DNA from 3 places in the Streptomyces sp. NPDC052773 genome. Region 1 is predicted to be linked to each of the others. Evidence: riboswitches for the same ligand, from Rfam matches in the RefSeq annotation. Region 1 holds a riboswitch; each other region holds the start of a gene.
What was found. A riboswitch is a leader RNA that binds a small molecule or an ion and turns the genes downstream of it on or off. The one in region 1 is predicted to bind cobalamin.
Positions count from the first base shown of each region.

Region 2: another riboswitch for cobalamin. It lies ahead of ACIG0D_RS34290 (cobalamin biosynthesis protein); the one in region 1 lies ahead of ACIG0D_RS13695 (ribonucleoside-diphosphate reductase subunit alpha).
Region 3: another riboswitch for cobalamin. It lies ahead of ACIG0D_RS06230 (energy-coupling factor ABC transporter permease); the one in region 1 lies ahead of ACIG0D_RS13695 (ribonucleoside-diphosphate reductase subunit alpha).

Region 1 covers NZ_JBITZX010000005.1:196,269-200,805, reverse strand. The annotation lists gene ACIG0D_RS13700 (ribonucleotide-diphosphate reductase subunit beta) at 1-33, opposite strand, end outside; gene ACIG0D_RS13695 (ribonucleoside-diphosphate reductase subunit alpha) at 33-2,444, opposite strand; cobalamin riboswitch at 2,565-2,701, opposite strand; gene ACIG0D_RS13690 (GNAT family N-acetyltransferase) at 2,747-3,253, opposite strand; gene ACIG0D_RS13685 (NACHT domain-containing protein) at 3,647-4,537, shown strand, end outside.
Region 2 covers NZ_JBITZX010000025.1:16,239-20,775, forward strand. The annotation lists gene ACIG0D_RS34285 (cobyric acid synthase) at 1-977, opposite strand, end outside; gene ACIG0D_RS34290 (cobalamin biosynthesis protein) at 974-1,915, opposite strand; cobalamin riboswitch at 2,016-2,159, opposite strand; gene ACIG0D_RS34295 (hypothetical protein) at 2,627-2,848, opposite strand; gene ACIG0D_RS34300 (anion permease) at 2,884-4,134, opposite strand.
Region 3 covers NZ_JBITZX010000002.1:254,127-258,663, reverse strand. The annotation lists gene cbiQ (cobalt ECF transporter T component CbiQ) at 1-688, opposite strand, end outside; gene ACIG0D_RS06235 (energy-coupling factor ABC transporter substrate-binding protein) at 695-1,102, opposite strand; gene ACIG0D_RS06230 (energy-coupling factor ABC transporter permease) at 1,099-1,809, opposite strand; cobalamin riboswitch at 1,840-2,025, opposite strand; gene ACIG0D_RS06225 (glycerophosphodiester phosphodiesterase family protein) at 2,249-3,337, opposite strand; gene ACIG0D_RS06220 (GntR family transcriptional regulator) at 3,452-4,150, opposite strand; gene ACIG0D_RS06215 (proline racemase family protein) at 4,218-4,537, opposite strand, start outside.

The sequences.
Region 1 (4,537 bases):
CGGGTCGAGGAGATTGGCGTTACGGGTGGTCATTACTGGCAGGCCTCGCAGGACTCGGGGTTTTCCAGGGAGCAGGCGACCGCGTCGGGGTCGGCGGCCTGCTGCACGGGGACGGTGGGCTGCTGCGCCCGGGCGGCGCGGGCGATGCGCGTCGCGGGCCGCGAGCGCAGGTAGTACGTCGTCTTCAGCCCGGACTTCCAGGCGTACGCGTACATCGAGGAGAGCTTGCCGATGGTCGGCGTCTCCATGAAGAGGTTCAGGGACTGCGCCTGGTCCAGGAACGGGGTGCGGGCCGCGGCCATGTCGATCAGGCCGCGCTGCGGGATCTCCCACGCGGTGCGGTAGAGCCGCCGTACGTCCTCGGGGATCCACGCGAAGCCCTGCACCGAGCCGTTCGCGTCGCGCAGCGCCTCACGGGTGCGGGCGTCCCACACGCCGAGCTTCTTCAGATCGGCGACCAGGTAGGAGTTCACCTGGAGGAACTCACCGGACAGCGTCTCGCGCTTGAACAGGTTGGACACCTGCGGCTCGATGCACTCGTAGACGCCCGCGATCGAGGCGATGGTGGCGGTCGGCGCGATGGCCAGCAGCAGGCTGTTGCGCAGGCCGACCTCCGCGATCCGCTCGCGCAGCGCCGACCAGCGCTCCGGCCAGGTCGGCTCCACGTCGTAGTGGTCGGGGTGCAGGACCCCGCGGGCGGTACGGGTCTTCTCCCAGGCGGGCAGCGGGCCGTTGCGCTCGGCGAGGTCGGCGGAGGCCTCGTACGCGGCCAGCATGATCCGCTCGGCGATCCGCGTGGACAGCGCCTTCGCCTCGGCCGAGTCGAACGGCAGCCGCAGCTTGAAGAAGACGTCCTGCAGACCCATGGCGCCGAGGCCCACCGGGCGCCACTTGGCGTTGGAGCGGCCCGCCTGCTCGGTCGGGTAGAAGTTGATGTCCACGACGCGGTCGAGGAACGTGACGGCCGTGCGGACGGTGGCGTCCAGCCGCTCCCAGTCGATGTCCTGACGGGCCGGGTCCACGAAGGCGCCCAGGTTCACGGAGCCCAGGTTGCAGACCGCCGTCTCCCCGTCGTCGGTGACCTCCAGGATCTCCGTGCAGAGATTGGAGGAGTGGATGACGTGGCCCGGCTCCGCGGTCTGGTTGGCGGTGCGGTTGGCGGCGTCCTTGAACGTCATCCAGCCGTTTCCGGTCTGCGCGAGGGTGCGCATCATCCGGCCGTACAGATCGCGGGCGGGCATGGTCTTCTTGGCGAGGCCCTTCGCCTCGGCCGCGCGGTACGCCGCGTCGAACTCCTCGCCGTACAGGTCCACCAGCTCCGGCACGTCGGACGGCGAGAACAGCGACCACTGCTCGTCGGCGTTCACACGGCGCATGAACTCGTCCGGGACCCAGTGCGCGAGGTTCAGGTTGTGCGTACGGCGGGCGTCCTCGCCCGTGTTGTCGCGCAGCTCCAGGAACTCCTCGATGTCGGCGTGCCAGGTCTCCAGGTAGACCGCCGCCGCGCCCTTGCGCCGGCCGCCCTGGTTCACCGCGGCGACCGAGGCGTCGAGGGTCTTCAGGAACGGGACGATGCCGTTGGAGTGGCCGTTGGTGCCGCGGATCAGCGAACCGCGCGCGCGGATCCGGCTGTACGACAGGCCGATGCCGCCGGCGTGCTTCGACAGGCGGGCGACCTGGTGGTAGCGGTCGTAGATGGAGTCCAGCTCGTCCTTGGGGGAGTCCAGGAGGTAGCAGGACGACATCTGGGGGTGCCGGGTGCCGGAGTTGAACAGCGTGGGGGAGGAGGGGAGGTAGTCGAGGCGGCTCATGAGCCCGTAGAGCGCCGCGACCTCCTCCACGGAGCGGGTGGTGTCGTCCTCGGCGAGACCGGCGGCGACGCGCAGCAGGAAGTGCTGGGGCGTCTCGATCACCTTGCGGGTGATCGGGTGGCGCAGCAGATAGCGGCTGTGCAGGGTGCGCAGGCCGAAGTAGCCGAAGCGGTCGTCGGCGGCGCGGTCGACGAGGGCGTCCAGGCGCTCGGCGTGCAGCCGGACGAACGCGGCGGTGCGGTCCGCGATCAGGCCCTCGCGGTGGCCGACGGCGACGGACTCGGTGAACGACGTGACACCCTGCGAGGCGGCCTCGGCGGTGATGCCGATCGCCAGCAGCCGGGCGGCCAGCCTGCTGTAGGCGGGGTCCTCGGAGATGAGGCCGGCGGCCGCCTCCGTGGCCAGCTCGCGCAGCTCCGTCTCGTCCGCGCGGGCGGACCGGCCGCGCAGCGCGGCGGCGGCGACCCGGCCGGGGTCGGCGTCGGGGAGATCGGCGGTCAGTTCGGTCAGGATCCGCAGCAGCGCGGCGCCGGGACCGTCGTCGTGGGACGGGACGGCCGCGTCGTGGGACGGGACCGTTGCGTCGTGGGACGGGACCGCTGCTGAGGCCGGATCTGCGGGCGCGATGGTCACGTGGGGGCTCTCCCTCGCTCGGCACGGGGCCTGCGAGGGCAGGGGGCAGCTCACGAGCGCACGCGGCGTCGCGTCCACCGGCCCATTCCACGAGGCCCGGACGTCAGGCGCCCGGACCGGATGGTCGGGCGCACTGTCGGCAGGTCCTCGGACTGACGCCCATACCCGCATATACGGGCATGGGTACACCGTTGCGGGACAGTTCCGGATTCACACCGGATTCCCCTGCGGCGACAGCGAGCATGAGCATACATGTTGTGTCGGGCGGCGATGGCACCCCCAGATGTTGTGTCGTAGCGGTTTCAGAGCGTCAACTCGTAGGTGAGCAGAGTGATGTCGTCCAGTTCCGGGAGCGGGTTCCAGTCACGCTCCGGGGTGCGGACGAAGCCCAGGCGTTCGTAGACGCGGTGGGCGCTGTGCATGGTGGGCTGGGAGGACAGGACGACGCGGACGCAGCCCGGGGTGGCGCGGGCGCGGTCGACACAGGCGCGCACCAGGGCTTCGCCGGCGCCGCGGCGCCGGGCCTCCCGGGCGACGGCCAGCATGCGTATCTCGGCCTCGCCGGGGCCCGCGACGTCGGCCATGGGCCCACCGGACGGGACGAAGGTCACGCCCCCGACGACGCGCTCCTCCGCCACGGCGACCAGCACCTCCGCCGCGGCGGCCCGCTTCGCCACGTCTCTCAGCTCCTCCAGATACGCGTCGCTCTCCCCGAAGTCGAGCAGACCGTCCCGGAGATAGGCCTGGGCGGTGATCTCGCCGACGGTGTCGTACTCGGCGGGCGTGACAGGGCGGATGAGGATCTCCATGGGGCCGAGTGTGCCCGAGGGGTGTGACAGCGGCCCGGGGTTTTCCACAGGGCTCGCAGGGCCCCGCCGGGGTTTCCACAGCCGGGTTGCGGGCCCCCACCGGAGTGATTCCATGGAAGCAGGGGTCTCGTGAGGAGACCGCACCATGACGGGGGCACGACGAGGGTCGGAGCACGGCGGGGGTCGGACCGTGACGGGGGCGCACCATGACGGGGGTTGGACCATGACGAGGGCTGGACCATGACGGAGCGCACGATGACGTGGGCCGTCCTGTGACCGGGGCCGATCCACGACCAGGGCCTCCCGTGACGAGGGCTGCCCCGTGACGAGGGCCGTCCCGTGACGAGGGTCGTACGGCGCCCGCCGGGCACGCGGCGCCCGCGTGACGCGCCGATGGCGACACTGGAACTGCGGCGCGCGGCGGGCCGGGTCCGGCGCGGGCTGCTCGGCTGCTGGCACGCCCTGACGGTCCGTCTGGAGGCCCGGCGCGGCGGCGGACGCCCCAGGAAATGGCGCAGGTGGCTGTCGTACACCAACGTGACCCGGGCCGTCTGGCTGCTGGGCGCGCTGCTGGTGGTCGCCTGGTGCGGGGAGGCCGTCTACAACCTCGTCACCGGCGAGGAGAGCGCCCTCGACCGCCTGGGCGGCACCACCAACGGCCTCGACGACCTCCTCCGCTTCATCGGCCCCGTCCTCACCGCGTCCGTCGCCGCCGCGCTCTTCCTGTTCTGGTGGTACAGCTGGACCAAACGCCGCTACCTCGCCCGCGCCCGCTCCTGCCCCCGCCGGCTGGTGCTCACCGCCGGACCGGACATCGACCGGATCGTGGGCCGCGAGGAGGTCGCCCAGGTCATCGCCGAGCGGCTGCGGCAGCGCGAGACCCGGCGGCCCTACCTGCTCGTCGGCGGCGTCGGCGCGGGCAAGACCGCCGTACTGGTCCGGCTCACCGAACTGCTGGCCCAGCAGCAGGCCGTGCCGGTGCCGATCCGGCTGCGCGACGCCGACGACGGGACCGCCCTGAACTTCGAACTGCTCGCCAAACGGCGCTTCGCCGAGGAGGCGCCCCGCGGCCTCCTCGCCCGCACCAAGAACGAGCGGGTCTGGCAGCAACTGCTCGCCGACGACAAGGTCGTCGTCCTCGCCGACGGCCTGGAGGAGGCGCTGCTCGACGAGAGCGCCCAGCAGAACCGCGACAACATCATCCGCCGGGCCATCGAACGCGCCCACGACGAGAGACTGCCGCTCGTCATCGCCTCCCGGCCGCACAGCCCGCTGGAGAGCACC
Region 2 (4,537 bases), on a different contig from region 1:
GCGCGCACGGTGCCGCGCGTGCCCGGCACGATCACGAGGTCGGCGTCCGCCAGTTCCTCGGGCCGGTCCACGAACCGGACCACGACACCGGGTTCGGCGGCCAGCGCGTCCACGTCGGTGAAGTTGGACATCAGCGGGATCGCGCACACGGCGACCCGCAGCACGTCCTCGCCGACCGGCGGCGCGGTGTTCGACTCGCGCACGGTGCCGCGCAGCGACACGCTCCCCCACGCTCGGCTTCGCTCGCGCGGGGGCACCCCCATCCCGTCCTCCTCGTCGATGCCGAGGCCGTGCCGGAACGGCAGCACGCCGTACGTCCGCCGCCCGGTCAGGTCGCGGAGCATGTCCAGGCCGGGCTCCAGCAGGGAGACGTCCCCGCGGAACTTGTTGACGAGGAACCCGGCGACCAGCTCCTGGTCCTCGCGCGACAGCAGGGCGACCGTCCCGAAGAACGAGGCGAAGACACCGCCCCGGTCGATGTCGCCGACGACGAGCACGGGCAGCCCGGCACCCCGCGCGATGCCCATGTTCACGATGTCGGTCCGCCGCAGATTGATCTCGGCGGGCGAACCGGCCCCCTCACAGATCACCGCGTCATACGTGCCCCGCAGTTCGGCGAGACAGTCCAGCACCGTGCCGAGCAGCTTCTGCTGCCGCCCGCCGTGATACCCGCGCGCGCTCAGCTCGCCCACCGGCTTGCCCAGCAGCACCACCTGGCTGCTCTGCTCGCCACCGGGCTTGAGCAGCACGGGGTTCATCAGCGCCGTGGGCTCGACCCGGCAGGCCTGCGCCTGCATGGCCTGCGCCCGCCCGATCTCGGCACCCTCGCGCGTGACGAAGGAGTTGAGGGACATGTTCTGCGCCTTGAACGGCGCGACCTTCACCCCCTGCCGCACCAGCCACCGGCAGATCCCGGCGGTGACGACGCTCTTGCCGGCGTCGGAGGTGGTGCCGGCGACGAGGAGACCCCCGTTCATCGCTTACGCCCCTTCCCGATGAGGCGTGCGCCCGCGCACACGCCGAGCGCCAGCCAGCTCACCCGCCGGGAGAGCCGTACGGCCCGCCGGATGTCGGTGACCTGGACGGCGCGCCCCTGTCCGTTCAGCACGGGCCGGTGCTCCACGCGCCCCCCGTACGACAACGTGCCGCCCAGCCGCACCCCGAGCGCCCCCGCGAACGAGGCCTCCACGGGCCCGGCGTTGGGGCTCGGGTGCCGGTGGGCGTCGGCCCGCCAGGCGCGCACGGCACCGCGCGGATCGTCACCCGACAGCGCGGCGAGTACGGCGGTCAGCCGCGCCCCCGGCCACCCGGCGACGTCGTCGAGGCGGGCGGAGGCCCAGCCGTAACGCCGGTAGCGGGGCGACTTGTGACCCACCATGGCGTCCAGGGTGTTGACGGCCCGGAACCCCAGCAGCCCGGGCACACCCGCCACGGCCCCCCACACCAGCGCGCCCACGACGGCGTCGGAGGTGTTCTCGGCGACCGACTCGACGACCGCCCGGGCGATCCCGTCGGCGTCCAGCGCCTGCGGGTCCCGCCCGCACAGATGCGGCAGCCGCTCCCGGGCGGCCTCCACGTCACCCGCCTCCAGCGCCCGCCCGACGACGCCGGCCTCGCGCGCGAGCGAAGTCCCGCCGACGACGGCCCAGGTGGCGACGGAGGTCAGCGCGACGGAGGCGGCGGGGGAGGAGCGTACGACCCTCGCGGCCAGAGCCCCGACGGCGAGAGCGCCACCGGCGCACACCGCGGTGTGCAGGGCGCCCCGGCCCCGGTCGTCCCGGTACAGGACACGCTCGACGGCGCCCGCGGCCCGGCCGAACGCGGCGACCGGATGCCCGCGGCGCGGATCGCCGAGGAGCAGATCACCGAGAAGACCGGCGGCGGCGCCGTACGCGAAGACGCGATCGGCACGCATGGGGCTCAGCCGGCCGTGGGGACGGGCAGGAGCCTTCTGGTGTTCCTCGATCGGCAGCCGAGCATCGCGTTATGTCCTCACTCAGGGTGTCCGCGCCCTGGTTCGACGAGACCGGCGGTGAGAGTTCCTGGCTCCCGGGGCTTTCCTCCCCGGTCACAGTGGCGGGACCGCGCCGGATTCACACCGGGCTTCCTCTCCTGCCGCCGTACATGGCTCCGGCAGTCCACCACGGGGCCGGAACAGCCGTCAACTTGCCGTTGACCTGCGAGGGGGGAGTGTGCAGAACCCCACATGGCCCGTCCGCGCCCCGCGCTCCTCCCCGTGCGGGTGGCCTTCCGTGAAGGCGGTTGCGGGGGAGGCGGGAGCTGTCTCCAATACGACGTACGAAGCGTCACGAGGTGGACCTGCGGCTCACGGCCGACCGTCTCACCGTCCACCAGGCCAACTCCCGGCTGACCATCCCCCTGGAGCCGGAGACCTGGCACCGCACCCTGTGCCGCCGCTGGACCCCCTGCACCCCGGGGGAGCTGCGCATCCTGGCCGACGCCGGAGCGGTCACGGACTCGCCCCGCCCCTGGCCCGCCCGGAACTCCTCGGCCCGCAGGGACCGGAAACGCCGACGGGCGGTGCGGGGAACGTCGTCCCCGCACCGCCCGGTGCGCGCCGTATGCCGGACCGAGATGCCGGACCGAGATGTCGGACCGAGGCCGCTCAGGCCACGATCAGGTAGATCCCGTACGCCACCGCCGCCGCGCACGCCGCGAAGCACGCGTACGCGCCGGTGACCGCGAGGGCCGCCGTACCGCCCCGCTCCGCCGCGCGCTCGCGGCGGGAGAGGCCGGTGATGCCGAGGGTGAAGAGGGCCACGAGGGCCACGGTGACCACGAGGCTCACGCCGAAGACGGAACCGAGGGCCGCCCAGTCGATCTTCATGCTGCTGATTCCTTACGTACCTGGGTGCGCGGGGCTCAGACCGCGGCCTGGGTGGGCTTCGGGTCCGGGTCGACGGCCCCGGCGGGGGCCGGGATGGTGGCGGCCAGCTCCTCGGCCGCGGCCGCGGTGGGCGGCGGGGTCACGGCGGCCATGGCGGTGGTGACCACGCCGGGCGACTCCGCTTCGTCGACGTCGTTGACGTTGGTGTGGTCGACGACCTGACGCCGGGAGATCTTCCAGATGGCGAAGCTGGAGGCCACCAGGAAGACCGCGACGAGTGCCGTACCCCAGTCGCCGAAGCCGGTCACCAACTCGGCGAGCGCGCCGACCAGCGCGGCGGCCGGGAGGGTCAGGCCCCAGGCGACGAACATGCGGGTCGCGGTGGACCAGCGGACCACGCCGCCCTTGCGGCCCAGGCCCGCGCCCATCACCGCACCGGAGCACGAGTGCGTGGTGGAGAGGGAGAAGCCGAGGTGGGAGGAGGCCAGGATGACCGTCGCGGCGCTGGTCTGCGCGGCGAAGCCCTGCTGCGGCTGGAGGTCGGTGAGGCCCTTGCCCATGGTGCGGATGATGCGCCAGCCGCCGAGGTAGGTGCCGAGGGCGATGGCGATGCCCGCGGAGAGGATGACCCACATGGGCGGGTCGGAGTCGGGGGCGAGGGTGCCGCCGGCGACCAGGGCGAGGGTGATGATGCCCATGGTCTTCTGGGCGTCGTTGGTGCCGTGGGCGAGGGAGACCAGGCCCGCGGAGGCGATCTGCCCGGCGCGGTAGCCCTTGGCGGCGGCCTTGCCGTCGGCCTTCTTGCCGAGGGTGTAGGTCAGCCGGGTCGCGATCATCGCGGCGACGCCCGCCACCAGCGGGGCGGCGATCGCCGGGATCAGCACCTTGGTGACGAGGACGTCGCCGTGGACGGCGCCGAAGCCCGCCGAGGCGACGGTGGCGCCGATGAGGCCGCCCATCAGGGCGTGCGAGGAGGAGGACGGCAGGCCCACCAGCCAGGTCAGCAGATTCCACAGGATCGCGCCGACCAGTGCCGCGAAGATGACCTCGGGACGAATGCCGCTCTCGTCGACCAGGCCCTTGGAGATGGTGTTGGCGACTTCCACCGAGAGGAAGGCGCCGACGAGGTTGAGGACGGCGGACATGGCCACCGCGATCTTCGGCTTGAGCGCACCGGTCGAGATGGTGGTGGCCATCGCGTTGGCGGTGTCGTGGAAACCGTTCGTGAAATCGAACGCGAGTGCGGTTATCACCACAATCGCGAGGATCAGCGAGATGCCTTCCATTTACCCAGGCAATCGTTCGAGGTCGTTGGCTGCTCGAACGTAGGTAACCCAGGTGAACGAAAGGTGAACTGGGGAGGGCATCACGGTGTCACCAAAGGAGGATCGCCGTTCCGCCGAAGATTCGTCGGCGGAACGATCAGCGCCACAGCGCCGCCGGTGCTGCCCTGGAGCCCTCTGGTGACGCCGCGGCGGGCCCACAGATCCGCTGAGGAGACGTTGGTCACCCGACATGCCGCTACAGGGCCTCGTATACGACCTATACGGACGTGTACAGACCTATACGGCCTCTACGACCTTGCACAGGACCTTCAGGACTGTCGGCGTTCAGGACTGTCGGCCTTCAGGACCGTCGGCCTTCTGGACCGTCGGCTTCCGGCCTACTGTGCCCCGGCCGCGCGCCCGC
Region 3 (4,537 bases), on a different contig from region 1:
TCGCGGCGGTGAAACGGACGGAGATCCGGGCCTCGGGGACCAGGACCCGCAGGGTGCCGTCGTAGCCGCGCCCGGCGAGCCCGGCCTGGAGCCGCGTGGCCCGGTCGAAGGCGCGGACGAACGCGGTGGCGCCCAGCCCGCCCAGCGAACGCCAGGTCGCGGCCCGCGTGGTGTGCCCCAGCCGGGCGGCCTGCGCGTCCCGGATCAGCCGCACCGAGTCCAGCAGCAGAAAGCTCATCCGGTACGTCACCAGCGCGACGTCGACGACCGGCGCGGGCACTCCGGCCCGCACCAGCCGGGGCAGCAGATCGGACATCGGCGTGGTGAAGGCGAACAGCAGCACCCCGAGGGAGGCGGCCGAGGTGCGCAGCAGCAGCTCCCCGGCCCGCACCGCGCCACCGGGGGCGAGCGCGACGAACCCCCCGGGCCCGCCGACCTGGACCAGCAGCGTCGCCGCGCCGGTCACACAGAACCCGAGCGGCACCCGGTACGCCCGCCACAGCCGCCGCCCGGGCACCCCGGCCGGGCCGAGCAGCACGACCAGCGCGGCGAGCAGCACCAGCGCCGCACCCGGCCACGGCGGCAGCGAGATCGCGAGCACCGTCAGACCGAGGCCGAGCACGGCCTTGTCCACGGGGTGACGGCGGCGCCAGCGGCTGCCGTGCGCCGCCGCGTCGATCGGCAGCACGCGCGCTCAGGCCCCGGACTCGCGCTCGGCACCCGCGGCGGCGTCCTGCGGCACCCCGGTGTCCTGCGGCACCCCCGCGTCCTGCGGCACCCCGGCGTCCCGTCGGGCCAGGGCGCGCTGCTCGCCCTGGCGCCGCCCGCGCCGCAGCCCGAAGTAGTACGCGAGGACACCCGCGCCGATCGCCGCCTGCACGGCGAACAGCGCCGACTCGATCTCCCCGGACGGCGGCTCGTACAGCGGCGAGAACCACGGCTCGTAGTCCGGGTCGATCTCGGTGATCGCCGTCTCCGCCTGGGCGTCGGCGCCCGTGAACGGCTCCTTCTCGTCGTCGCCGAGGCCGAGTGCCAGCGGCAGCACGGCGAGCGCGACGACGACGAGCAGCAGCAGAACGTTGATCCTCGTGTTCCTGCTCATCCCGCCACCGCCTCGGTCCCAGCCGGCTTCTCCGCGGCCCGCTTGCCCGCCACCAGCACGCCCAGCCGGGTCAGTTCACCCTTGCTGGACTGCACCAGCAGCCGCATGACCAGCACCGTCAGCAGCCCCTCGCTCACCGCGAGCGGGATCTGCGTGACGGCGAAGATGGCACCGAACTTGCCGAGCGCGCCCAGGAAACCGCTGCCCGGGTCGGGGAAGGCGAGCGCCAGCTGGACGCTGGTGACGCAGTAGGTGGACAGGTCGGCGACGAACGCGCCGAAGAACACGGCGACCATCAGCGGCACGTCACAGCGCCGCAGCAGGCGGTAGACGGCGTATCCGGCCCACGGTCCGGCGATCGCCATCGAGAAGACGTTCGCGCCGAGCGTGGTCAGCCCGCCGTGCGCGAGCAGCAGCGCCTGGAAGAGCAGGGTGATCGTGCCGAGCACCGCCATCGCGGGCGGGCGGAACAGGATCGCGCCCAGACCGGTGCCGGTGGGGTGCGAGCAGCTGCCGGTGACCGAGGGCAGTTTGAGGGCGGACAGGACGAACGTGAAGGCGCCCGAGGCGCCGAGCAGCAGCGTGCTCTCGGGATGCTCACGCACCTCACGGGTCAGGGAACGGACGCCGTGGACGACGAAGGGCGCGGACGCGACGCCCCAGGCGACCGCGTGCGCCGGAGGCAGGAAACCCTCGGCTATGTGCATGGCTCGAACAGACCCTCTCCAGCACCTCGTGGATGGTTGACGCGCCTTGGCCGGTCTCCTGGCTGACGGGTACCACCGCCCGAACTCCGCCTTCCCGGGTCCCGGAGGACCCAGTGGCTGCCCGCGAGGGCCGGAGCCGGACTTCCCGATCACAGTGGCGAGGGCCGCACCGGCATCACACCGGATTTCCCGTTCACCAAGGCGTGGTGACAGTAATGCCAGGCTCGGGGTGGTGACAAGCGCACCCCAGGGGCGCCCGGCGGCACCCTCCGCCCACCGGCGCACGCCCCTGGCGGCCCCGAGGCCCGCCCCGCCCGGCCACAGCACGCCCGCCGCCGCTCACCGCGGCGGCGCCGGTGACCACCGCACCACGACCAGCGTGCTCAACACCACACGGCTGTCTCCCCCGAGGCAGGGGGCGCCGGCCTTCGGGCGGCCGTCAGCCGCGCGGAGGGTACTGCTTGGGCAGCCGCATGCCCCGCTCGGCCATCAGCGCCCGCACCCGGTCCGGACGGTTCGTGATGACGCCGTCCACACCCAGGTCCATCAGCGCGGCCACCGTCGCCGGGTCGTCACAGGTCCACGGGATCACCCTCAGCCCGCGCGCGTGGGCGTCGGCGATCATCGCGCGGTCCGGGTAGAAGCGGAAGCCCGGGTCGCCGATCTTCCCGTTCTGCGGGAAGCCGTAGTTCGGAGACAGGGCCCGCAGGCCGGGGACGGTGGCGGCGGCCCTCACGAAGTCGCCGCCGTAGTCGTCGGCGTCGATCCCGCCCAGCCACGGGGAGGCGCCCTCCTTGCCGACCTGGAGGAAGTCGTGGTTGGTGAGGGCGACCAGCGGCCAGTCGGGCGCGAGCCGGTGCATCACCTTCAGCGCGCCCCAGTCGAACGACTGGATCGTGACCTGCTCCTCGATGCCCGAGGCGCGGATCTCCTCGTACACCCTCCGCACGAACAGCTCCCGCGGCGCGGTCTGTTCCGGCGCGCCCGCCTCGACCTTCGTCTCCACGTTGAGCGTGACCTGCCGCGCCTTGGACCGCTTCACCAGGTCCAGAACGTCCCGCAGCTCGATCATCCGGGCGCCCGGGACGCGCTCCTGCTCGGGATGGCCCGGCAGCTGCCGATAGCCGCAGTCCATCGTCTTGATCTGCGCGAGCGTCAGGTCCTTGACGTACTTGCCGACGTACGGGAACTGCGGGTCGCCGGGCACGACCGGGGCGGTGTCCCGGCACTTCTGGGCGCTGACCTGCCGGTCGTGGGTGACGACGACCCTGCGGTCCCGGGTGACCTGGGTGTCCAGCTCCAGCGTCGACACCCCGAGGCGCAACGCCTTCGCGAACCCCTCCAGGGTGCTCTCGGTGGTCATCCCGAGGCCGCCGCGGTGGGCCTGGAGGTCGAAGTGGGTCTTCGGGGGCGGAACGCCGGGGCCGGTGGTCGCGTGAGCGGGTACGACGGCGGGGGCGAGGGTAATCAGGGCGGGGGCGAGGGTCAGCGCGGCGAGGAAGCGCCTGGTGGAATGTCTGGCGGACATCGAGACCTCACTCGTTCGTCGGAGGGGGCGCCTCTTGGACGCTAGTTCGACCTCGGGCGGGCCAGAAGAGCGGGGGAGTGAGGGGGACGTGAACGCTCGGGGAATCCGAACCGGTCACTCCCGCGCCGCCCATATCCCCCGTACATGCCCCAGATGCCGCGTCATCACCTCGCGCACCGCCGTCTCGTCCCGCGCCAGCAGCGCGTCCAGCAGTTCCAGATGCTCCTCGGCGGACGCGCGCAGCCGCCCCGCCTCCGCGAGGGCGGTCAGGCCGTAGAGCCGGGAGCGCCCGCGCAGGTCGCGGACGACCTCCACGAGGTGAGCGTTGCCCACGAGCGTCAGCAGCTGAAGGTGGAAGCGGGTGTCCGCCTCGACGTAAGCGATGAGGTCACCCGCGGCCGCGGCGGTGACGATCTCGCGGGCGGCCGGGCGCAGCGCCTTCAATGCGGCCGGTGCGGCGGTGCGCGCCAGCTCCGCCACGGTCGGGATCTCGATCAGCGCGCGGATGTGCGTGTACTCGTCGAGCTGCCGCTCCGACACGGCCGTCACCCGGAACCCCTTGTTGGGGACCGTGTCGACCAGCCCCTCCTTCACCAGGTCCAGCAGAGCCTCCCGCACCGGCGTCGCCGAGACACCGAACCGGGCGGCCAGCGCGGGCGCGGAGTACACCTCGCCCGGCCGCAGCTCACCCGCGATCAGCGCGGCCCGCAGGGCGTCACCGACGCGCTCGCGGTAACTGCTGCGTCTGCCGCCGAGCACGGGCAGGTCGGGGTCGGAGGGCGCCGGGGTCGCGGGGGTCGGCCGGGTGGGCATCGGAGGTCTCCAACAAGGCGAGGTCGAAACGGTCGTACGACGCATCAGAGCACGGACCGACGGACGGTCAGAGCACGAATCCCGCCGGGAACGGGTCGGTCGGGTCGAGCAGATACTGGGCGGTGCCGGTGATCCAGGCGCGACCGGTGATGCTGGGCAGCACCGCCGGCGTCCCGGCGACCTCCGTGGTGCCGAGCAGCCGGCCCGTGAACCGCGTACCGATGAACGACTCGTTGACGAACTCGGTGTCCAGGGGCAGTTCGCCGCGCGCGTGCAGCTGGGCCATCCGGGCGCTGGTGCCGGTGCCGCACGGGGAGCGGTCGAACCAGCCGGGGTGGATGGCCATCGCGTGCCGGGAGTGCCGGGCGGTGGAGCCGGGGGCGGCCA